DNA from 3 places in the Butyrivibrio sp. ob235 genome. Region 2 is predicted to be linked to each of the others. Evidence: riboswitches for the same ligand, from Rfam matches in the RefSeq annotation. Region 2 holds a riboswitch; each other region holds the start of a gene.
The links. Region 2 has a riboswitch for cyclic di-GMP ahead of BMW61_RS03370 (hypothetical protein). Riboswitches for the same ligand answer to the same signal wherever they lie in the genome.

Region 1 (8,257 bases), on a different contig from region 2:
AATCATAAATGTGTAGTGGCGTTTATGCCTGTGTTTTTTTGGTTTATTAATATCTGCCATAAAAACCCCCATTAAAATTCAACTTATAATAGCATATATTATTAAAAAATCCAAGATATAGTTGTTTGAAAAATGCGGACCGCTAAATCTGCCATTTTCATTTGAGAAACCCCGAAATATCCCAAACGTTTACATAACAATGAAAAGATACTATAATATGAAAGATTAACATCTTGTTTATGTTGATTTCGAAATACTATTATTTGGAAGTGAGGTTACACATTATGGCATTATTAAAAGAGTGGCGCGATATGGCTTATTCAGAGAAAGCTGATAAGGCCCAGCTGCAGAAACTTTGGACAGATTATTTTCAGAAGGAAAAAGAGATCTATGCAGAGCTTCTTAAGAATCCCGACGAAGTTGTAAAGGGAACAGTTAAGGAGCTTGCTGAGAAATATAGCATCGATATCATGACAATGACAGGTTTCCTTGATGGAATCAACGATTCACTTAAGGAGCAGAACGACATCGAAGCAATGGAAGAGGACACAGAGGTTCAGCTTGGCTTCGATAAGGAACTTCTCTACAAGAACATGGTAGCAGCAGGTGCTGACTGGCTTTATGGCCTTGAGGAGTGGAATGATATCTTCTCAGAGGAGAAGCAGAAGGAGCTCTACAAGGAGCAGAAGGCTTCACAGACCGTACGCAAGGAGAACAAGGTTTATCCCAATGATCCCTGCCCGTGCGGAAGTGGCAAGAAGTACAAGAAGTGCCACGGTAAGGGTAAGTTCTAAGAGAGGGTAAACTCTGATATAAAAGGACCCCTCATCCGTCTGCTAACGCAGACACCTTCCCCCCAAGGGGAAGGCAGGAGATAAGCCTTCTCCTACTGGGAGAAGGTGGCGCGAAGCGCCGGATGAGGGGCTTTTAATAAAAAATAACTGTACCCGGTAGGTACGGAAGGAGAGAACAATGACAAAAGAAGAATTCAAAGAAGTGTACCGCCATTCATTGGCACACATCCTGGCAAAAGCCGTAATCGAGCTTTACGGTGAGGAGACACAGTACGCAATTGGTCCGCAGGTGGCAGACGGTTGCTATTATGACTTTGTTTTGCCTAAGGCTGTTACTGAGGATGATTTCAAGACCATCGAGGATAAGATGCGCGAGATCATCAAGAGAAGAGAGGACTGGACAAGAAAAGAGGTGTCCAAGGCTGAGGCTCTCGAGATTTTCAAAGGTCAGAAATTCAAGACCGAGCTTATCGAGGACCTTCCCGAAGGTGAGACAATCACTACATATAATACAGGTGATGATTTCATCGATCTTTGCCGCGGACCTCACGTTGAGAACTCTCAGGAGCTGATGAATGTTTCCTATAAATTGAAGGCCGTATCAGGTGCTTACTGGAGAGGTGATGAGAAGAGAGATTCCATGACTAGAATCTACCTCTACGCTTTCCCTTCAAAGGATGAGCTTAAGGCTCACCTCAAGATGATCCAGGAAGCTTTGGAGCGCGATCACAAGAAGATCGGCGCTCAGCTTGACCTTTTCATGTTTGATGAGACTGCTCCCGGAATGCCTTACTGGCTTCCCAGAGGCTGGAAAATGTACCAGAAACTCCTCAAGTTCTCAAGAGATATTCAGGAGAGACATGGCTACACAGAGATCGCTGCTCCCCTTATCGATAATAAGAAGCTGTGGCTCATCAGTGGTCACTGGGCTCACTACATCAACAACATGTTCATAGTGCCCGGAATCGCAGGTCACGTTCAGGCTGATACAAATATTCCGGATGTAGCAGAGAGTATGGATGAGGATGCACCTAAGGCTCCCGTAAAGATTGAGAGAGGCTCGGTTATCTACAACAGAGAAGCGCTTGATACAATGGGCGCTAAGCCGATGAACTGTCCTAACGCTATGATGACTTACAAGAGAACAGTTCATTCCTATAAAGAGCTTCCTATCCGCTACAGCGAGTATGATGTTCTTCACAGAAAAGAGAAGTCAGGACAGATGAACGGTCTTTTCCGCGTTCAGGAGTTCAGACAGGATGATGACCATACATTCGTAATGGAGTCACAGATCCAGGATGAGATTGCAGATATCATCTCAATTGCAGACGAGATCTACAAGACATTCGGTGTAACTTACAGAGCAGAGTTTTCAACACGTCCCGAGGACTTCATGGGCGATATCGAGGTTTGGAACAGAGCTGAGGCTGCTATTAAGAGCATTCTTGATAAGAAATATGGCGAGGATGGCTATGAGATAAATGAAGGCGACGGTGCTTTCTACGGTCCCAAGATCGACCTTCAGATTAAGGATGCGCTCGGAAGAGAGTGGCAGTGCGGAACAGTACAGCTTGACTATCAGCTGCCTCACAACTTTGGCCTTACATATCAGGCTCAGGACGGAAGCCTTGAAATGCCTGTTGTAATCCACAGAGCAATTTACGGATCACTTGAGAGATTCATTGGTATCATTATCGAGAACTTCAAGGGTGCTTTCCCGTTCTGGCTCAGCCCTTATCAGGTAGGTATCGTTCCTATCCGCGTAGAGCACAATGAGTATGCTAAAAAGGTTGCAGATCTTCTTTACGAGAACGGCATCGATGTTGAGGCTGATTACTCCGACAACAACATGAAGGAGAAGATCAAGAAGTTCAAGAACTACAAGGATCCTTACATCATCGTACTCGGTGACAAGGAGGCAGCTGAGAACACTGTTTCAATCAACGTTCGCGGCTCCAACAAGCAGATTCAGAACGTACCTCTCGATAAGTTCGTTGAGATGTGCAAGAAGATGAACGCTGAGCACACGCTTGAGCTTATTGATACTGTAGAGTAAAGAACTAATCAGAAATAAACGCCTTCCCCCACTGGGGGAAGGTGGCGCGAAGCGCCGGATGAGGGGATTAATGACACTCCTTAACGATTCAAAAGAAAAGTGGGACAAAGCCGAAATAATCTGCGGAAGTCTTCTATACCTGATTTCTTCAGCAATGATTATCTTTTCAGCATATCTTTGCTTTAGTCCCGACATATGGTACGACGAGCTCTTTAGCATGCAGCTTGCCACTAAGCCTGTTTCTGAGATGGTTAAATTAACAGCGGCGGATGTTCACCCGCCGCTGTATTATATTATCGTCCATTTCGTGATTAAGGCGCTCATACCCTTTGGCAATTCCTTCATGTCATCCGGACTTGTAAATAGCGGAGCTGCCCTGGGGAGCATGCAGATCATGTATGCAAAACTGGCGAGTGTAATTCCGCTGTTCATTCTCTTTCTGTATGCGCTCACCATCATCAGAAAGCGCTACGGAATTCTCGTGGGAGGACTTTTTTCCTGCGCTGTGATTGCAATGCCGCAGATGGCTGATTATGCGGTTGAAGTGCGTATGTACAGCTGGGTTATGCTTTTTGTGACAGCACTTTGCATACACGCCGGGCCGTTTATTGAGACTGAAAAGGATAAGCAGATAAAGGGACTGAAGTGGGGGAAGATTTTTCCGTTATTTATATATGGGCTGTTAGCCTGCTATACTCAGTACTATGCTGCTGTCGCAGTGGCTGCGGTATATCTGTTCCTGATCATTTGGTCGGTTCGGAAAAATGTATATCAGCTTGGGATAATACTTATCAGCGCCAATATGACTGCAGTTTGCTATGTGCCCTGGATAAGCGTGGTGCTGTCGCAGGCGAGATCAGTCTCATCCAATTACTGGATTCAGCCGCTGTCTCTAAGGAGCTTTGGCGGAATTATCAAGTTCCTGATGAAGCCCGGATTTTTTAATGATAAACTCGCTACTGTTCTGGCAGTTGTGATGTTTGTGCTGGTGGCAGCAGTGGTATTTTGCAATATCAGGGACTCCTATATGTGGCTCTGCTTCATGCCGATAATCGGAATTATTGCCTTTGGCTTTGCTGTGTCATTTTTACTTAGACCTGTTTTTATATACAGGTACATGATTCCGGCTATGGGAGCTATGTGGCTTTCAGTACTGATTGCTGCTAAGCGGCTCCTTAATGGAGAACGTGGAAAACTCCTATTTGCAGGACTTCTTCTATATACATTGATGACTATTTTCTGCATCAGAGACTTTTGGGCTTTCCGTGGAAATGAGCTCTATAAACGTGTTAATATGGTACAGACGGAGCAGTTCTGGAAGGATATATATGAAGGCAACGGTTCTGAAGACACCGATGAAGACTCGCTTTCGGAGAAGCCGATACTAATCTGTAATTTTGAACAGGTAGCGGCTCTTTCAATGTACTATGCGAATGGATACTGTGACATAGTGGGAGAGGCGGGAAAAGAGCTTCCGGTACAGGTTTATCTATACGGAGCGATAACGGATAGCATTCTTGAGAGTACTTTACCGGGGATACAGGTTATAAGTGAATACCCGGAAGTTCAGGAGCTTGTGGACAGTGGAAGGAGAGTGCTTTTCATTGGAAGCTTTAATTCCCGAGAGGACATTCTGAAGGACTGGAAGGAATCACCTGCCGGAATCGAAAATAAGAACATTGGCAGCTATTTGAATGAGCGATATTGGTTTGATGTGTTTGAACTATCGCGAAAATGAGAAGACAGACAAGAGGATAGCTGATTACAGAAAGATTATTTCTATAGATATATAGGAGAGACATTTGAGAAAAAGATTTTTATCAATTATCTTCATACTTACGGTATTCACGCTTGGGAACAGCAGGATTAGCACGCTGGCTTCGGCAGGTGCGGGCGCGGTTCTGGATGACATGATTAAGGATGCGGATTCTGAGAATTCTTCCGGATCAGGTGATGAATCCAAGGTCGGAGGTATGTCAAAGCTTCCGGAAGCACTTGCCTGTACGTTTTTCGTGCCTATGGGATTTAAGGCCTCAGATGAACCCGGAGTATTTGTAAATGAGCACTATCCGCTGGAATCCGCAAACATTACTTACGAGGTTTCGGTTCTTCCGGAAAAGAAGATTCTTACCAATGCTCAGAGGGCAGCAGGGGAATCCGAGGATGCTACCAACATCGAGTATAGGTATGATGAACTCACCGCAGAGATGTATGAGACTATTCAAAAGGAAAACTACGAAAGTCTCTACGGAGAAAACATCGGCTTCACTCTGGAATCCTTTGAAAATATGGAGTATGACGGCTTCCCGGGATATATGATAAGGACATCTTTTACCCCGGAGAACACGCAGACAATCCACCAGGCTACCGCAATAGTTCTATCCAAAAACAAGGTCTTCACAATCGTCTTTTCAAGGGCAGAGGATGATGACTTTGAGGACAAATGCACACAGACACTGGATACAATACATGTTCTTGCTAAGAAGTAACCGCTCGTTTGAGCGGTTTTTCTATTATATACGATGGGGATAGTTTTTCTTTTGAGGACCGATTTTGGGAAACGTGAGAAGTCGCTTTTGTTAACTTTAACCTTTATAAAAATAGATATCAACGATAAAAAGAATATTCTATGTCAGGTGTGCGGAAACTAAATTTGCTGATACAAAGAGAAATATCAGGAAAATAGAAGAGTTTAAGGGAATTATTAAATTTTGAATATAAAGAAATTCGTTTATAAATATTTTAGAATTAGTCTGATTGACGGAAACTAAATCCGAGAATACACTACAGTTACTGTTTTTGTTCTGCGACAAAACATATTTCGGCAAACTATGGGTGACCATAGGACGCAAAGCTATAGGGACTTTTATTACGAAGTCAGCCAGTTGCACTTTCTGAGAACCTTAGCTTTGCGAAGCGAAGGTTTTTTAGAAAGGGGATTTGTTCATTATGAATCGAATCAAATCAATTCTCGCTATTGCTTTGACAATGTTAATTGTCTTTTCCGGCGTTTCGCCGACTTCTATGTCAGTAATGGCAAAGAAGTCATCTTCAGGGGAAAAATCAATTACCCTCAATTATTCCCAGTACACACTTAAGAAGGGCAAAAAAGTAAAGCTTAAGGCAACAACCTCTTCTAAAAAGAAGTCAGTTGTATTTAAGAGTAAGAACCCCAAGGTAGCAACCGTTGACAGCAAGGGCAACGTAAAGGCTGTAAAAAAGGGAAAAACAGTTATTACAGCTACAATAAAGGGCACAAAGAAAAGTGCAAAATGTACTATTTATGTAGGTTCACCCGTAAGCACTGTATCCATTGGGGATCAGCAGATAGAACTTAATGCGGGACAGAATTATCAGGTAACAGCAAAAGTAGAACCCTTGGATGCTTCTATTAAAACAGTAAGCTTTAAGAGTTCAGATGAGTCTGTTGCATCAGTTTCAGAATCAGGACTTATTGTTGCCAAAGCAGAAGGAACTGCAACAATAACAGCAACAGCCGATGACGGAAGTAAGAAAAACGCATCTTTACTTGTTAAGGTAAACGGTTCAACACAAAATGACAAAGACTCCAAGGATTCAAAGGATTCAAAGGATTCCAAGGATGCAAATAATACAAATAATACAAATAATACAAATGGCACAAATGGCTCAGGTGAGTCCGGTAACTCAGGTGGATCATCAGAGTCAACCATAGGTTCCGCATCAAAGAATTCAGACCTTGTAACTTTAACTGCTTCAAGTAATAGTGTTGTAGCAGGAACCACAGACAATACGGTATATTTATATGCCACAGTCGCTGTAAATGTAGATAAAGTTGAACTCTATGACTCCAATGGCAACTTTGTAAAAGCGATGGAGGATGACGGAGTTTATAAAGATAGCGGCGATGATATGAAGGGAGACCAGATTTACTCTGCTTACAAAAGGTTTGTATCAGGTAATAACGGTCGTTACAGCTATTATGTAAAGGCATATGTGGGATCAGAGGAGATAACCTCTGACACAGTTGATATTGATGTTGTTTCCGTAATGTCCGCTGAAAATAGAGAAGAGATGACAGCAGCGGATAATGCCATCGAAGAGGTAACGGAAACTCTTAATCCAAATGCCACCATCGAAGTAAAAAAGACAGCAGTTCAGAATGTCTTAAATGAACAGAAAAACTCCGGAAATATTAAATCTGTCGGAACATTTGACAGTGAATCAAATGTTATAACCTTTGAATATACTGATGGCACCACAGGTGCAGTATCTCTTGAAGAGAATACAATTAAGAGTAATGGTACCGGAAAAGTTCGTAATCCCAAGGGAAGCGGACTCTGGGATACAATGATTAAGTCGGAATCTCTTGCACCGATTGTGCGTAACAGCTCAAATACTGCAGGATCAATCGGAAAAGCTATCATATACTTCGGTTTTAGCGGAAGTAATGAAGTAGGCTGGAGAAAGGCATATTATAACGACGAAGTCATTCCGGAACTGAATGGAATGGGACTGACAACAACTATGAAGGAAGCTACCTTAAAAGACTTCAAAGCTATGTCAGCCTATGATGTTATTGTTTTCAGTATGCATGGATCCTCTTATGGAAATGATCTTTTCATGTGTACCTATGAAGAGGTTACTGATGCTAAGGATAACGCATATTATGCAGATCTGATAAAGGGCAGAGTAGTAAGAACTATACTTATGGATGGTAAAACTTACTACTGGGCTAAGCCATCATTCTTCACTGCAAACCTTGGTGTTAGTGCACTGAACGGAAAAGTGCTTTTCTCTGAGACCTGTGATTTTATGGGCGAGGGAACGGCTGTAAATAATCAATTTTCATCAGCGTTCTTAGGACGCGGAGCAAGTACGGTTGTGGGCTTCCATAATTCAGTTCTTGCAATCTATAGCAGAAATCTTATGAAGGCATTTGTTACAGGACTTGCTTCCGGTAAGACAACAGGCGACGCATTCGCAAGTGCAACGGCAACATACGGGGTAAATGACGGACACGGAGCATACCCTATACTTTCAGGATCAACCAATACTGTGCTGTTCACAGATGATTTCAAAAACGGAAGCTTTGAATTAACACCTGCTTTGACAGAATGGTATCATCTTGGTGATGCAAGAACCATAACAGGACTTGCAGAATTATCACCCACTCATGGAAAAAAGATGGCGATACTTACAACCGGTATCGGATCATCCTCCTCTTCTTACGACACACAGAAGAATGAGGGTACAGAGGGAAGTGTTCTTTCGCAGACCTTTGTGGTTCCGTCGGATGCAAGCACACTCAGCTTTACCTATAATGTGGTATCCGAAGAGCCTCTGGAATATGTTAATACTGAGTTTGACGATAAATTTATTGCCCGTCTCCTTGATACAAACGGAAATCTGATTGTAGAGCTTGCAC
Region 2 (6,702 bases):
TGCTTTACGGTACTGGGAATAGTTACCTTTGTAAGTTTTCGGTTGTTCTTGAACGCACCAGATGAGATTCTTGTAATAACATAGGAATTGCCATTTTCATCTGTTACATTTGAAGGTACTGACACTGTTTTTGTGCTGCTACCTGTAGAAGATTCAAATTCAGCAGTGCTATCCGAAGTAACCTTAAACATGAGATTATTTACGGTAAACTCTGATGCTCTTGCGACTACGGCTGTTTTCTCTGCGACAGTTTTTTCAGGCTCTTTGTTCTTTGATACTTCTGCTGTATCTGTATTATTTGTAGCGTCTGTTATATCGGAAGGTGTCACCTTTCCGCTATTGCCGGAAGTCTGATTTCCCGCTGATAAACCGCTTCCCTGCTGGGCGTTGCCTGATGGCTGTTCGGAACCGCCTGTTGTGCCTGGACCGTTTGATGAACCGCCGTTACCGCCTGATGAGGGCTGAACTGAACCTGAACCACCGGTTGAGGGTGCGGGAGCAGTACTGCTACCTGAATTGCCATTATCAGATGAAGGTGTGGTTGTGCTATCACCCGTTGCAGGTGTTGATGTATTGCCACTGTTATCGGTTGAGGTTGAGGAATTGGATGTATTACCCTGCTCTGCGTCAGAGATATTGTCTGTTGTAACAGGGCGCTCTCTTACTTCCAAAAGTCTATGATTTCCCCAGGTGCGGCCTATATGAACTTCGATAGAGCCTTCTCCTGCGCGATGTGCTGTGATAACGCCATTTTCTACGGTACAGAAATCTGACAATGTAGAATAGTCATCGCCAAGTATTCTAAACTCAGGGCTTTCGGTAGCATTGGCAGGAGTAACAGTGACGTCAAGTTTCATGCTATCGCCAACGTAAAGTAAAATTCCACTTGTTTCATTAAATCTGACATCAGTTGCCTCGACATAATCTGCATCTGAAACGCCCTTGGCAATATATGTATAGGTATAGGTTGTGCCGGTTGCGAGAGGAATGTATGAATCAAGACCTGTACTGTTTCTGACGTGCTTTTTCTTTAGTTTATTAGCATAATCAGAAGTGGTCCTATTGAAATAACTATGATCAACTGAGCCTGTTAAATCTTCTGTATCTGCCCAGGTAAGATCTTGCTCGTACCAGTCATCGCCAATCTTTACGACATTCCATTCGTGTCCTGCCCCGTTGCTGGTTCCGCTAACAATAGCGCAGTCAATCCCGAATGCATCAAGAAGGCACTTATAGCCACGGGAATATCCTACGCATACAGCCTTGCCCTGTACTAATGCACCGTATGCTGTCCTGCAGTCAGCTCCCCAATCTCCGTTAAACTGTCCTGCGGTATCATATTCAAGCTGCTTGACATAATAATCATGAATGTTTAAGACCGACTTAGGAATATCTTGCGGATCGTATAAACCAGCGCTGACAATGGCCGATTTCATAGTTGCAATTTTGCTTTTGATTTGGTTGTCCCATATGGAATAATTGTTATTATCCCGAATTTTAGCAACCATATAACTCGTGTAGTTTTCGTCGTCATGCCATACATCAACAGCTTCAAAACCATATCTTATATATTCCATGATTTCCGGATAATCAGCCTCTACTGCATTGTGCGCAATACCTATCGGCGTAGGGCTGTCGGCCCCCTCCGGTAATTCGATACCATATTTGATCTTATCTTCGTTAGACATCCTATATATGTTTGTCCCTATTGGAAGCGGATTTTTTGCTGATTCAATTATTGCATCATAGCAAGCACGCTCTGCATCCGTCTGAAGGAAATAATAATGGAGCCTATGTTCTACGCTTCCTGTATTAGCAGAAGCTGTAATGATGCTGCTAGAAGTATTAGGCATAATACTCCCCGATAAGATTCCTGTCACTAATGACATAGCAATAATAGTTTTTTTGATGCTTTTTGATAAAATTCTCACTCTTGATTATCTCCTTATATATTTCAAATATTTAAAAATAAGTTCTCAATCATATGTTGACATTATTTATCATTTATCCATCACGTTACTATACACTGATTTTAATACTTTAAGTGTAAAATTAAAAAATATAATTGGGAATTGGCAAATAATAACAACTTCCTTGACTGTAATCGTATTATAACTATTATTAAAAATCATAATGCATTGCATCATTGGCATTTTAATGCCTTTTTATGATTTATTCATGCATCGCTTAATATATCACATTGTGAATATATGCACAATACTTTTTTTGTTTTTATGCTATAATTCAGTCAAATCAAGCATAGAGGCTGATTTCGTGAAGGTAATCAACGTGTTTATAAAAGAATTTTAAATTCTTAAAGGATAATGACATTCATCATAAAATAAGGGATTTGTTATGAAACCATATAAATATATCCTGACAATAATCATCTGCATTCTCATGAGTTTTATTTTTTACTCGCGCAGAAAAGAAAGACTTATTAGTAATAACCATTCACAAAGCGCAGGAATAAAATTTGATAGAACCCTTCTTACTGATCTTGGATTGACAATACTTCCTTTTTTCATTTTATATATAGTTTTGTCAAAGGTTATCATAATCGGAGGATGTCAGAGCGGTTCTATGGAACCTACTATCATGACTGGCAGTATTACCTTTTCAAATGGATTAGCGTATATTACTCATGAACCACAAAGAGGTGACATCATTTATTTTTCAAATGAACAAACAGAACATAAGGTATTTGTTAAAAGGATTATTGGTCTGCCGGGAGATAATGTATCATTCACAGACGGGAATGTATACATAAACGGACTACTACTTGCAGAAGATTATCTTTCAGAAGATGTTTTGACATATTGTGATAAGGAGTTTAAAGTTCCTGCTGATTCATATTTTTTATTAGGAGATAATAGGGAATATAGCTTTGATTCCAGATACTGGGATAATCCATATGTCTCAAAAGATGATATCGGTGGAAAATACATTACTTCGATTATTATTCCGCTAGTAAAAAAGAATAATTCACAGCTCAGTGAAACTGTTATGGAATAAATTCTATTACATCATTTGGTGTACATTCCAAAATATTGCACAGCTTTTCAAGTGTTAAGAGTGTAATATTCTTGCTTTTCTTAAGAGAATCAAGTGTCTTATTATCTATTCCAGCCTTAATAAGGGCATACTGTGATATGCCTTTTTCTTGCATTGTCTTCCATAATGGCTGATAAGAAATAATGATAATCACGCTCCTCTCTTTAGAAAATTTTAAGAGTGGATTGTGAAAATAAACATTGTGGAGATAATCACAATATGATATGTTGTTATTAAATTACAGATAAATATTCAAAGGCAAAACCGAAGCAATTCGGCGACGCAAAACTATAGGATCTCTACGAGATAGCCAGTTGCAGACAACATGATGCATCGTAGAAATACGGTGCTTTTTTGATTGCGGAAATAGTTATTTTTGATGTCAAAGGAGTAGATATAATGAAAAACAGAGTAGTTCGTATATTAAGTGTTTTAGGTGTGGCATTATGTTTAGTGGTGCTATTATATGTGCCTAATTATATGGAAATGTATTATACTGCAGATCACCCCTATTACAATCCTTCAACAGGCGAAATCATAGTAGTACAGATAGAATGCCCGGCCGAACAAGAACAGGCAAAAATTGCTGAAATGAATGCGAAATACGCAGCCATGGGCTATACAGTTGCTATTGATCCAGCATTATATACCGAAGCATGGGTGGCGGCAGGTCCAGGCGGAAATGACTACGATAAATTACGCGAAATTGCTGAAGCTAGAGGTGTTATTCCTAGCGGTGCAAAAACGGCAGCAGAAGCAACGGCAACTGAAAGTCAGAAGCAGGAAGAGCCGGTAGCCGAGCAGCCACAGACAGAAGAAACGCAGCCTGAAGAAGTCAAGGAAGAAACCAAGGTGGAAACACAGCCCGAAAAGGAATACAGTCACGGTGTTTACGATGAAATCAATAAAGATGCTCTTGATGCTTTCGATCACTTTTTATATGACGGAATTGCCGACAGTTGTTATATTCAGGTGAAAAATTCTGCAGAGAATAAGACAATGCCTGCATGGGAAATAGAGAGAACCGCAACAGGTAAGGAAAATGGCGAAATTCAGTTCGTAGATGATAATGGGAATATTGTTTATTCAGTAATCTTTCCGCAGGTAGAAACTGATGAAGATATTGAACTTGGCATAGATATCGCAGCTGAGGATAATATCATGGTCGTATCCCCAGTATCCCAAAAAAATTCATTTACAGATCTTGGATACACGCTCTGGATTAAAGTACCTATGGGGAAAGATGAAAAATATGCAGAATTTAATCTGTACACAAAGTCTAGCAAGGCAGGAAAAGACTATGAGGAATTCATGAAGGCTACAGCTGATGAGAATGGAAATGTAATACTTCCTATAAATATCCTGCAGAATTATTATATCTCTAAGGACTTGCTTGTGAAGACGGAGGAAGCTAAGGAAGTAGCAGAGGAATCCGTAGAGGAATCAGTAAGTGAACCCGTAGAAGAAGTAGAGCCTGTAAAGGAAGAAGTTAAAGCACCTGTAGAAGCTATGCCTGTTGAGAAGCAAGTAGAGAGTGCTGCTAATGATAACTTGAAATGGGTTATTTGTGGCATAATTGCATGCGCAGGTATTGTCGCAGGAATTCTTATATATAAAAAGAAAAGTAAATAAAAGTTGTGCCCCTTCCCAAAGAAGTCTCGTTGCTTTGGGGAGGGTGAATTTAGGCATTTCTCGGCATATCAAGCCTTAAGTGGAGGCTTGACTCAATCAAATCAGCTTCTTTATCTAGCCAATCAAAAAACTCATTTTTCCCCATTTGTACAAGTTTTCCACAATATTCAATCTCAAATATGATTTTTCCCTCTACTTGGTGCTGTTCTGAAACAATATCTATTTCTTCATCGAATAATCTATTTTTATAATCATTATTACAACCTTTTGTCTTTCGCCATGTGAGATCACTTTGCCTTGTATATACTTCTGTATCCAATTCAAGATTTTCTACTATCTTTACCCCAAAATGTTCAAAAATGTTTTGTATAGCCCCCCGTCTTCTAGCTTGTCTTGCGTCTGCACGCTGAAGCTCATCCATTTCTTCATTGTACATAGTATACTGTGGAGGTGTTTCATCATCTGTTTCACACTTAAGATACTCTGGAGTAACATTTAAGAGTTTTGCCACTCTGACAATAAATGGTTCTGGTATCTCTCTCTTACCGTTTACATAACGACTTAAAGTTTCGAGTGTAACTCCTGCAATAGGCGCAAATTCTATCATCTTTATTCCTTGTACTTGCAAGGTTCTTTTTATTCTTTTGCCTGTATCAATAGTTGTAACCATTATAATACCTCCTTGATAATTATAATTATACATTCCTAACCACGCTATGTCAATTATTATCTCTGCATAATTTGCTTTTATTTGATATATATACGTATAATTCTTAATATTCCGCAAATATATTTGATATCGTTTGACTTTTATTGAGCATTGCGGTATAAAATATTTAACACAACAATAAATTTATATTACGAAAGGATAGACGATTATGGAGAACAATATTCAAAACAACGCGTTGTATATTCCGGCAAAATGGTTCCCAACGCAAGGACAGTGGCAATCACAGTTAACCGTACTCTCCGACGAGGATGTAGGAAAATTATTCAAAGCAGCTCTTAATTATCTGAATTCTGGAATTTGTCCAGAGTTTGAAAACACATTATTAGATTTTGCATTTATTCCGATTAAGGCTGAAATTGAAGCCAGCCAAAAAGCTTTCACTGCCAAAAGGGAAGGTGGAAAAAAAGGAGGACAAAAAAGAGGCGGTTCCAAAAAAACAAAGGAATGAGAAAGTATGCTTAGGAATTGTTAACCATAGCCAAAGATAGTAAATGATACTTTAGCATTGCAGACACATACATACAAACCCACTACGGTAATGAAAAGAATATTCTTTAGGAGACTCATATGTTTTTTACTCGAGAACAAATGAGAAAGGCACGTATAACTGACCTATATAATTATCTACTCACGAATCACGCAAATGCAATAGTCAAAGAAGGATCAAGCCTGCGATTAATAGCTAATCATAGCCTCAGCATCAAGCTTGGATATTCTGGATATTACGATTTTTCAACTGGAGATAAAGGAAATAGTATTGATTTTTTAGTTAAGTACTTAGGATATTCCATACCTGAAGCAGTTTTGTCACTTGCTAACTATAATAACAAAACTGCAGAACCAGTTATACCTTCAGCAGAAGTGCATTTAATTAAAGCAGACTTTCCCAAAAAAGGTGATCCGAATTCGCGTAAAGCAATAGATTATCTTGTTAGCCGTGGTCTTTCTGAAAGTCTTGTCAGAAGTCTGATAAAGGCAAACCTCATATATCAGGATGAGCATAATAACGTTGTATTCATTAATCGCGAATGCAATTATGCTGAAATACGGGGGACTTCAGAAGTCCCGTTTAAGAGCATCAGAAAACCAAAGGACTCAAATGTCGCTTGGTATTTCAACAAACCATTTATCAATACTAAACCCCATAAGTGTTACATATGCGAATCCGCCATAGATGCTATCTCACTTTTTATGCTTTTATGTGAAAATGCCTTTTATATAAGCATAGGCGGGGTGGGCAATCAGAGAACTATAGACTCTATCAAACAGCTAAATATCCAAGTCAT
Region 3 (8,257 bases), on a different contig from region 2:
TGGGATGAATTTGACAGAGGTGTTCTCGATACTATGGAAGTAATACAGGGGTTTGTAAAAAACAATCCTTCCATGGAAGCGGAGTTGTATGATGTTTTCTCTGACCTTAGTGGCCTTTTGAGGAAAAGAGAGCGGACTATTCCCTGGATACGAGCGCTTAAGAAAGCAGGCTTTAAGGTTTTTGTTCTTTCCAATTATTCAAAGCAGGCTGAGGATGCCAACCCCTTTATGAAGGAATTCCTTGATGAGGTTGATGGCGGAATTCTTAGTTATAAGGAACAGATAATAAAGCCCGACAGAAAAATCTTTGAACTTATATGCGAACGATACGACCTTATTCCGGGTAAGTGTGTATTTATAGATGATCTTCAGCGAAATGTAGATGCTGCAAGTGATTTCGGAATGAAGTCAATATTGTTTGAGAGCTACGAACAGGTAGACAGAGAGCTTTCAAAGCTTGGGGTGACCTGTAAGATTGAGATGTAATGTGAAGATTTTTGATTTTTATAAAAATAGTATTGACAGTATAACGATAAGAGTGTTATATTATCCGAGTATGTAAAACAAAGCAGAGGTTTCCACTCTCACCCTGTGGCGCAAAGCTTGCAGGTGTTAATACATCTTAGATACCGCAGATATTGGACTACGCGGTTATTCTGATTGATTGTTAAGTGGACTTCCTTTGTGAGTCCACTTTTTTTATACAAGTTTTGGAGGTACAAAGCTATTAGCAATAACGATTTATTCATCAATGAACAGATCAGAGACAAAGAAGTTCGTGTTATTGGGGTAGACAATGAGCAGCTTGGCGTTATGTCAATTCAGGATGCCAGAAAGCTTGCTGATGAGGCCGGAGTTGATCTGGTTAAGATAGCACCCAATGCTAAGCCGCCGGTTTGCCGTATTGTTGATTACGGTAAATTCAAGTATGAGCAGCTTCGCAAAGAGAAGGAAGCACGTAAGAAGCAGAAAAATGTCGAGATTAAGGAGATAAGACTTTCACCCAATATCGACACTAACGACCTTAATACAAAGGTTAACGCTGCTAAGAAGTTCCTCGAGAAGGGTAACAGAGTTAAAGTTACTTTGAGATTCAGAGGACGTGAGATGGCTCACATGGGAGCAAGTGTGCACATTCTTACAGATTTTGCTGAGGCTCTTGCTGATATCGCTGTGATAGATAAGCAGCCTAAGGTTGAGGGACGTTCTATGACTATGTTCCTTACCGAGAAGAAGTAATGTCTCTTGCTCACAAGGCAAGTTACATATATAAGTAATTGTTCAGCTTGATTATTGGATGATTACACTGTCCTTTCGGACGGATAATGAAATAATTTACAAGCATAGGAGGATTTAGTTATGCAGCACAAGATGAAAACAAACAGATCTGCTGCCAAGCGTTTCAAGGTAACAGGCACAGGTAAGCTGATCCGTAACAAGGCGTACAAGCGTCACATTCTTACAAAGAAGTCTACAAAGAGAAAGAGAAATCTCAGACAGGCAGCAGTAGTTGACGCTACCAATGTAAAGACAATGAAGAAGATTCTGCCTTACGTTTAATCTTAAGTATTATCGTATAAGAGCAGTACCGGTTATTCGAAATTAATTTAGGAGGAAAACGAAATGGCAAGAATTAAAGGTGGCATGAATGCCAAGAAGAAGCATAAGAGAGTTTTAAAGCTCGCTAAGGGCTATAGAGGCGCTAGATCAAAACAGTACAGAGTTGCTAAGCAGTCAGTTATGAGAGCACTTACATCAGCATTCGCTGGTCGTAAGCAGAAGAAGAGAGATATGAGATCTCTTTGGATCACACGTATCAACGCTGCAGCTCGTCTTAACGGAATGTCTTATTCAAACCTTATGCACGGCCTCAAGCTTGCAGAGGTTGAGATCAACCGCAAGATGCTTGCTGAGATGGCTGTAAATGATCCTGAAGGATTCAAGACTCTTACAGAGATCGCTAAGCAGAAGATAGCATAACTATTACGAACCGTTCCCAATGATTTGGGAGCGGTTTTTTTATGCCCAAAAACTTTCAAATTTCGTACATTTTGAAAGAATGATTAACCTAGAATAAACTTTATAAACAAGCATAAATTCTTTGGGAAAAAAGTATGTAAATCCTTGTAAATACTGGCTTGTAAGGGTAAAGTACAAGATAGAGAAGTGATCATAAAAATGGAAAAATATGAAAAAAACATTTAAAAAATGACATTTTATGTTGATTTTTTAAATCAAATATAATATCATAAAATAAGCGAAACGCGTGAAAATGTGTTTCAATTATGATTGAAAAGTTTTCCAAACAGGTTGACTTTTTAGTCCGTAGTTTAATATGGATGGAATTCAGGGCAAAGCTATCGTGAGGTAGTGACGCAAAGCTACAGGGTCTGAGACTTCTCAGACAGCCAGCTGCCTGCGCTTTTATTTTTGGAGCGCGGTTAAAATTCGCAGTGATGATTTGCCCTGTTTGAGAAGCTTCAAACAGGGCGTTCTTTTTTGAGGGATATTTATGGCAAAGCGGTATTTCCGAAAAAATACAGTAGAAAACTATGCTAAAAGGCACGACTTTTTAAGAAGGTGGCTTTCAGTAATGCTGGTTGTCGGTCTTCTGATTACTACCGTTACTTTATATGCCATGAATAAGGCGGCTTCAGCTGTTACCGAAGAGGGAGCTGAGGAAGTTGGTATGGTCCTTAATCCCGAAGCTCTGGGTAGTCCTGAGGGCGGTGAAGAGGAATCCGCAGAGGAGAGCTCTGAGGAAGAATCCGGTGAGGAGTCCGGTGAAGAGATTGCAGAAGAATCCTTCGAGGAGTCATCTGAGGAATCTTTTGAGGAGGAATATACCGAAGAAGGCAGCGGCGAGGAGTCCGCAGAAAATCAGGAAGAATATGTTGCTGATGCCGGAGAAGCTGAGGAATATTCCGAACAGAGCTCTGAGGAAATTGTGGAAAATGAGGAGACTTCAGGAGAAGAGGGAAATGATGAAAGTATAGAGGAAGGCTCTGAAGAGACTATAGAAGACGAAAATGCTGGAGAGACAACTGAAGAAACAACACAGGAGCTTGCAGAGGAAGCACCTGATAGTATAGAACTTTCAGCAGATGTCAGACTCACAGTTTCTTATATTGACGAAGCAGGCGAACTTATTAAGGATGAGGAAGGAAATGCTGTAGCTGATGAAAGAGAGATGAACCTCTCAGAGGGACTTGATCTTACAGCAGGAAGCAGCGATGTGCGTGAAATAGAGGGTTACACCTATGTAGGTGCAGCCCTTGATGACGTGCCTGTAACCGGAATTACTGTTAAAAGACTTGAATCCGAAGGCGAAGAAAGCGGATTTAAGTATTACGAAGCTACCGATGAAAGCGGAAATACCTATGATGTCACTTCTGATGCTAAGCTTGTAATCACCTATCTTAAATCCGAAGAGGAGGTGGCAGAGAGCGAAGGCAAGAGATCAAAAGTAATAATAGATGATGTCGCTGTTACCGCAGTTTATGTAAATTCTGCAGGCGAGCATATCAAGGAAGACCAGAAACTTGAGCTTACAGAAAATCTTGATCTCTCCAAGGCGGAAGAGACTGAAAAGATAGATGGATATTTCTTTAAGGAGGTTACTTATCAGGATAAGAAAGTAGCTTCGGTAAACATTGTTGAAAAAGACATCACTGATGAAATGATCGACAAGGCCATCGAAGAAGGCAAGTCTGTCGAGCTGACGGAGAAGAATACGAGAGATTCTTCTGAAAACAGTTCTGCAACGGCAGCGGAAGATGCAGCTAATGAAACAGCTACTGATAGTGAAACTTCCGAAGCTTCAGGAACATCTTCCACAGGAAAGAATATTGTGATAATCGTGGAAGCTGAGGATGGAACCAGAACGATAGAGGAAGGCAGTGCAACCACATATAAGACCTATGAGGTTGTTACTGTTGAAGGTGAGACTATCGAGGTTACAGAGGACTCCGAGATTTCCTTCACTTATCTTAATGCTAATACTCAGGATACCTTCACTGTAACCAATGACAAGGTAACTGTTACAGTTAAACTCTCCAATCCCGGATCACTTCCGGAGGGAGTGGAACTTGTAGTGTCCGAAATCAATGAGAATTCCAGCGGATACAACTATGATGCATATCTGCAGGCTATGAACGAGAATGCAGAAAGCATTGCCTCTGCCAGCGGACAGGAAGAGGCTCAGATTTATGACAAATCCAATACTCTTATATATGACATCTGCTTCAAGCTGGATGGCGTTGAGTATCAGCCTGCAGAGGGAACAGCTTCTGTTTCCATGCAGCTTATAGAGAATCAGCTTTCAGAGGATCTCGGCGCAGAAAATGAGGAGGACGTAACTGTAATCCACATGCCCGTATCCGAGGAAGTAATGCAGAATGTTGATTCAACTGAGGAAGCTACAAACATTTCCTCAGGAGATATCTCCATCGAAGTTATGCCTGAAAGCAATGCAAATCTTGAAGGAGACAAGGACAGTGTTGAGTTTGAAACAGATTCCTTCTCAGCCTGGGCTATAACTATCAACGGAACCTATTCCTGGACCGGAAATAATAGCATGTCATCTTCCCAGATTGCAGAGGGACTTGGCGATAACATTTATTTCAGCGTTGTTGCAAATGATCTTGCGCTAGTTACTCACTCTGAAGGAAACGTTGCCGTTGTAAATCTTCAAGGTGGCGCCGCAGGCAATGCACTTGGTAATTCTACGAATGTTTATACTCACATCAGCGGATTTGACCTCACGGTTACAAGAAATGCATCAAGAGCCGGAAGATATAATTTTGCGATTTACTCAAATTCCAAGGCTGAGGGTAATCCGGTTCATACTTTCAGCATAGATGTTACCAGTAACGGTGGAAGCGGAACCTATACCGTTCCTGTAGATGCTAAGCAGTATACTAATCTTTTCGTGTTTGAGCTTGATTCTCAGGGTAAGCCTATAACTGATTCAGCAAAGTATGTTTCTGCGGATAACGGCAAAGGAGATAATTCCCTTATCGGAAAATTCAGCGATAACTATGTAGAGAACATGAATGGTAATTCTCCTCAGTATGTCATTCAGAAAGTGGATGGACAGACAATCAATCTCTATGTAAAGAATGAGAACAAGGTTTACAGGAAAACGGGAGACGACGTTAAGGATGAGGCTTTAACAAGTCCTTATCCTGTAAATGTTGGAAGCCTTCTTTCGCAGGCATATTCATTATCAAAATCTCTGGCATATATAAAGACCAATGATTCGGTTGAAGTTGTGAATATTAAGGCGACAACAGGAAACTTCAGGGAAGATGTGGGTAATGCCCTCGGAAAAGATCAGAACTGGATTACAGCCGAAAACGGAGGCTTTAGTTTTGGCGGCAAGCTCTTGGTAATAAATCTTGATCTTACAAGGTTTGTAGATAAGGGTTATGCAATAACCCAGTTTATTGCGAACGGCTCGAAGAGCGGTCAGGACTGGGAAGAAGTCGCAAATCAGATAATTATAAATCCTGTTCAGAAGGTTAACGGCGAATATGTGCCCTATACAGGAGCACTTACTCTTCAGGCAACCTCCGGCACGATTGTTGCGCCTTCTGCATATGTCAAGCACGAATCCGGTAACCACGTCGGAACAATCATTGGAAGCACTGTAAATCATGCAAGCGGTGAGATTCATAAGATTACTGTTCAGAGATACCTTACGCTCAAAGGCAACGTTACAATCAGCGACGGCGAAGGCGAAGTAGGCGGATCACTCGAATTTAATGTTATTAAAAAAATCAACGGCTCAAAAGACAATGTGACGGAAACATTCTCCTTCAAGCTGGAGAGACTTGTTGACAATAAAACCAGATGGGATACGGTTGAATCTGATATTAAAAACGCAGGCAGCAACATAAGCTTTAAGGTTGAGGATATATCTCTAAATGATCATCTTAAGGATATGACTGTCGGACAGACCTATGTATTCAGATTTACAGAAAATAAGCTTCCTGACAATTCGCCCTACACTAAGGACGGATCCTTTATCCTTGTGAAGGTTAAGGATTATCGTACGGCGAAGCAGGAAATAAACTATTACCGCGTTCCGATGTATGAGGAGGACACGGAAGGTAAGATAATACTGGATGAAAAAGGCGAAAAGAAGGTATATTACGGATACAGTGATGTTCTTCAGAACCCTTCTCAGGCGCCTAATTACTGCAATACTGCACACCGTGTTTATGATGATGATATCGCTTTCAATAACACCAAGGGCGGAAGTCTTACGATTAAGAAAGTTTGGAACTACGATTCCTTTAAATATCCGTTCATTTATGTGTATGTATGCGGACGTGCAGGTGGTAAGGATATTACTTCAGAAAGCAGATTAGTAACGCTCAGCTGGGAGAATAACTGGACTGAAACAATTACAGACCTGACAACAGCTACTGCAAAGGGTAGTCCTATTATCTATAGGGTTGCAGAAGTAAATGCGATAGATGCTTACGGCAACGTGCTGGATTACAATACAATTCTTGCAAGACTTAATGCCGGTGACCACAGATTGCTTCTCTATGACGATGGTGACACTGATGCTAATAATGTCACTAAGTATTCGGACGGGCAAAGTGCAGTACTTCCGGGCGGAGATGTGAGAATAAGCAAAGCTTCAAATGGATATGTGGTAAGCTACAGCACTACGGTTCCGAATATGAAGTCTACCTATGGCGGAAGCTCATGGCAGAGAGTTGGGTTTGTTGACGGTAACGGCGGCGAAGTAACAATAACCAATACTCAGGTAATAGACTTTGAGGTTACGAAGAACTGGATACTTGATGGGAAAAATCTTCCGGATAAGAGTCTGGTAAAGATAGAGCTCTGGATGAATTCAGCAAATATCCAGGATCAGGCAACAGGTATTGAGCCGGTTGTGGTAACTGATAATATTACGCCTACAGTTGAAGGTGCTGACACGGCATGGACATACACCTGGAAGACACTTCCTGCCTTTGATTCCCAGGGAGAGCCGATAGTTTACTATGCAAAAGAAACTTTGATTCCTGAGGGATTTTCATCAGATGCTGAGACAGAGGGTAAGAAGGTAACTACTGTCACGGAAAACTATAAGGATTCGAGCACAGGATGCGAGAGACTAAGGAAAGTAAGCATTACCAATACCGGAATGTCTCTTAAGCTGCATATGAACAAGCTTCTTGATGCAAAGGATCCCGGAACCGAGAAGTACTACTTCTGGGTAAGGATGTATGATGAAGAGACAGGCGATTGTAAGGGGAGATATCTTCCGGATCACAACTGGGTCGCAAATAACGGAAAAGCGATTGATTATGAAATCGATCCCGCTGCATGGGAAATGAAGGTTGGCGGAACTTACTACTTCCTCTTCAGAGAGGGTAAGTGCGACGAAAACAATAAAACTACCTGCACGATGGATCCGGGTGCAATAATTGCAAAGGTGAATTATACAGCGATAGGCACAGCTGAAATTCACTATTACAAAGTTTATGAGTCCTCGGATACTGATGCATTATTTGCCAATAATTCTCTGGCGCCATCATATTGCACAAATGAAGTGACAGATGATGATGTGGCATTTAAAAATAAGACCGGTGCAAGTGCGGATATTTATGTTGTGAAGGAATGGGATTCACTTGTGGGACCTCCGCTTACGGATTCCTGGACACCTGATAACATTTTCGATGTAATAGTTAAGCTCTATTCGAAAGAGGATGGAAAAGAGACACTGGTCGGAACCAAGACCATTAGCGTATCCGATAATTCAACCGCTGATTCAAAGAAGGAAAGACTTGGCGGAAGAGGCGGATATCCGAGCGTATGGACAGGAAGATCCAACCCGATAGTTTTCGAGGATATGCCGGCTTATGACTCAAAGGGCAACAAGATAGAGTACTTTGTAAGAGAGTACTGTATGTATGAAGGCCAGGAAACAGAGCTTACTTTGAACGGAGCGACAGTAAACGGATATAAGCTTACCGACAAATATACTGAGAAAGCAAAAGATGGCTCAACACAGTTTGTTCTCCACAATACTCCTTACCTCATAATTCAGAAGGAGTGGACAATAAACGGTCAGCCTGTTTCTGCTGAAAGTGCAAAGAGCTTTGGTGCAGTTTTCGTAAACCTTTATCAGTCCTATCGAAAATCCGGCGATGACGGAGCATATCAGGGTGATGCATCAAGCGGTATAAATGGTATAAAACTAATACAGTCAGCGATTGTTTTATCTGCAGATAAT

Region 1: another riboswitch for cyclic di-GMP. It lies ahead of BMW61_RS13810 (Ig-like domain-containing protein); the one in region 2 lies ahead of BMW61_RS03370 (hypothetical protein).
Region 3: another riboswitch for cyclic di-GMP. It lies ahead of BMW61_RS06680 (Cna B-type domain-containing protein); the one in region 2 lies ahead of BMW61_RS03370 (hypothetical protein).

Annotation. Positions count from the first base shown of each region.
Region 1 covers NZ_FOBE01000020.1:61,606-69,862, reverse strand. Annotated here, with positions in the region: gene BMW61_RS13835 (peptidoglycan DD-metalloendopeptidase family protein) at 1-60, opposite strand, end outside; gene BMW61_RS13830 (SEC-C metal-binding domain-containing protein) at 285-794, shown strand; gene BMW61_RS13825 (threonine--tRNA ligase) at 973-2,850, shown strand; gene BMW61_RS13820 (hypothetical protein) at 2,921-4,588, shown strand; gene BMW61_RS13815 (hypothetical protein) at 4,653-5,339, shown strand; cyclic di-GMP riboswitch class I at 5,664-5,743, shown strand; gene BMW61_RS13810 (Ig-like domain-containing protein) at 5,800-8,257, shown strand, end outside.
Region 2 covers NZ_FOBE01000002.1:203,685-210,386, reverse strand. Annotated here, with positions in the region: gene BMW61_RS03385 (leucine-rich repeat domain-containing protein) at 1-1,853, opposite strand, end outside; gene lepB (signal peptidase I) at 2,356-3,015, shown strand; gene BMW61_RS03375 (helix-turn-helix domain-containing protein) at 3,005-3,169, opposite strand; cyclic di-GMP riboswitch class I at 3,302-3,376, shown strand; gene BMW61_RS03370 (hypothetical protein) at 3,454-4,686, shown strand; gene BMW61_RS03365 (helix-turn-helix domain-containing protein) at 4,736-5,356, opposite strand; gene BMW61_RS03360 (DUF6291 domain-containing protein) at 5,565-5,864, shown strand; gene BMW61_RS03355 (toprim domain-containing protein) at 5,984-6,702, shown strand, end outside.
Region 3 covers NZ_FOBE01000006.1:22,456-30,712, reverse strand. Annotated here, with positions in the region: gene BMW61_RS06700 (HAD family hydrolase) at 1-486, shown strand, start outside; gene infC (translation initiation factor IF-3) at 727-1,239, shown strand; gene rpmI (50S ribosomal protein L35) at 1,360-1,560, shown strand; gene rplT (50S ribosomal protein L20) at 1,624-1,980, shown strand; cyclic di-GMP riboswitch class I at 2,341-2,420, shown strand; gene BMW61_RS06680 (Cna B-type domain-containing protein) at 2,513-8,257, shown strand, end outside.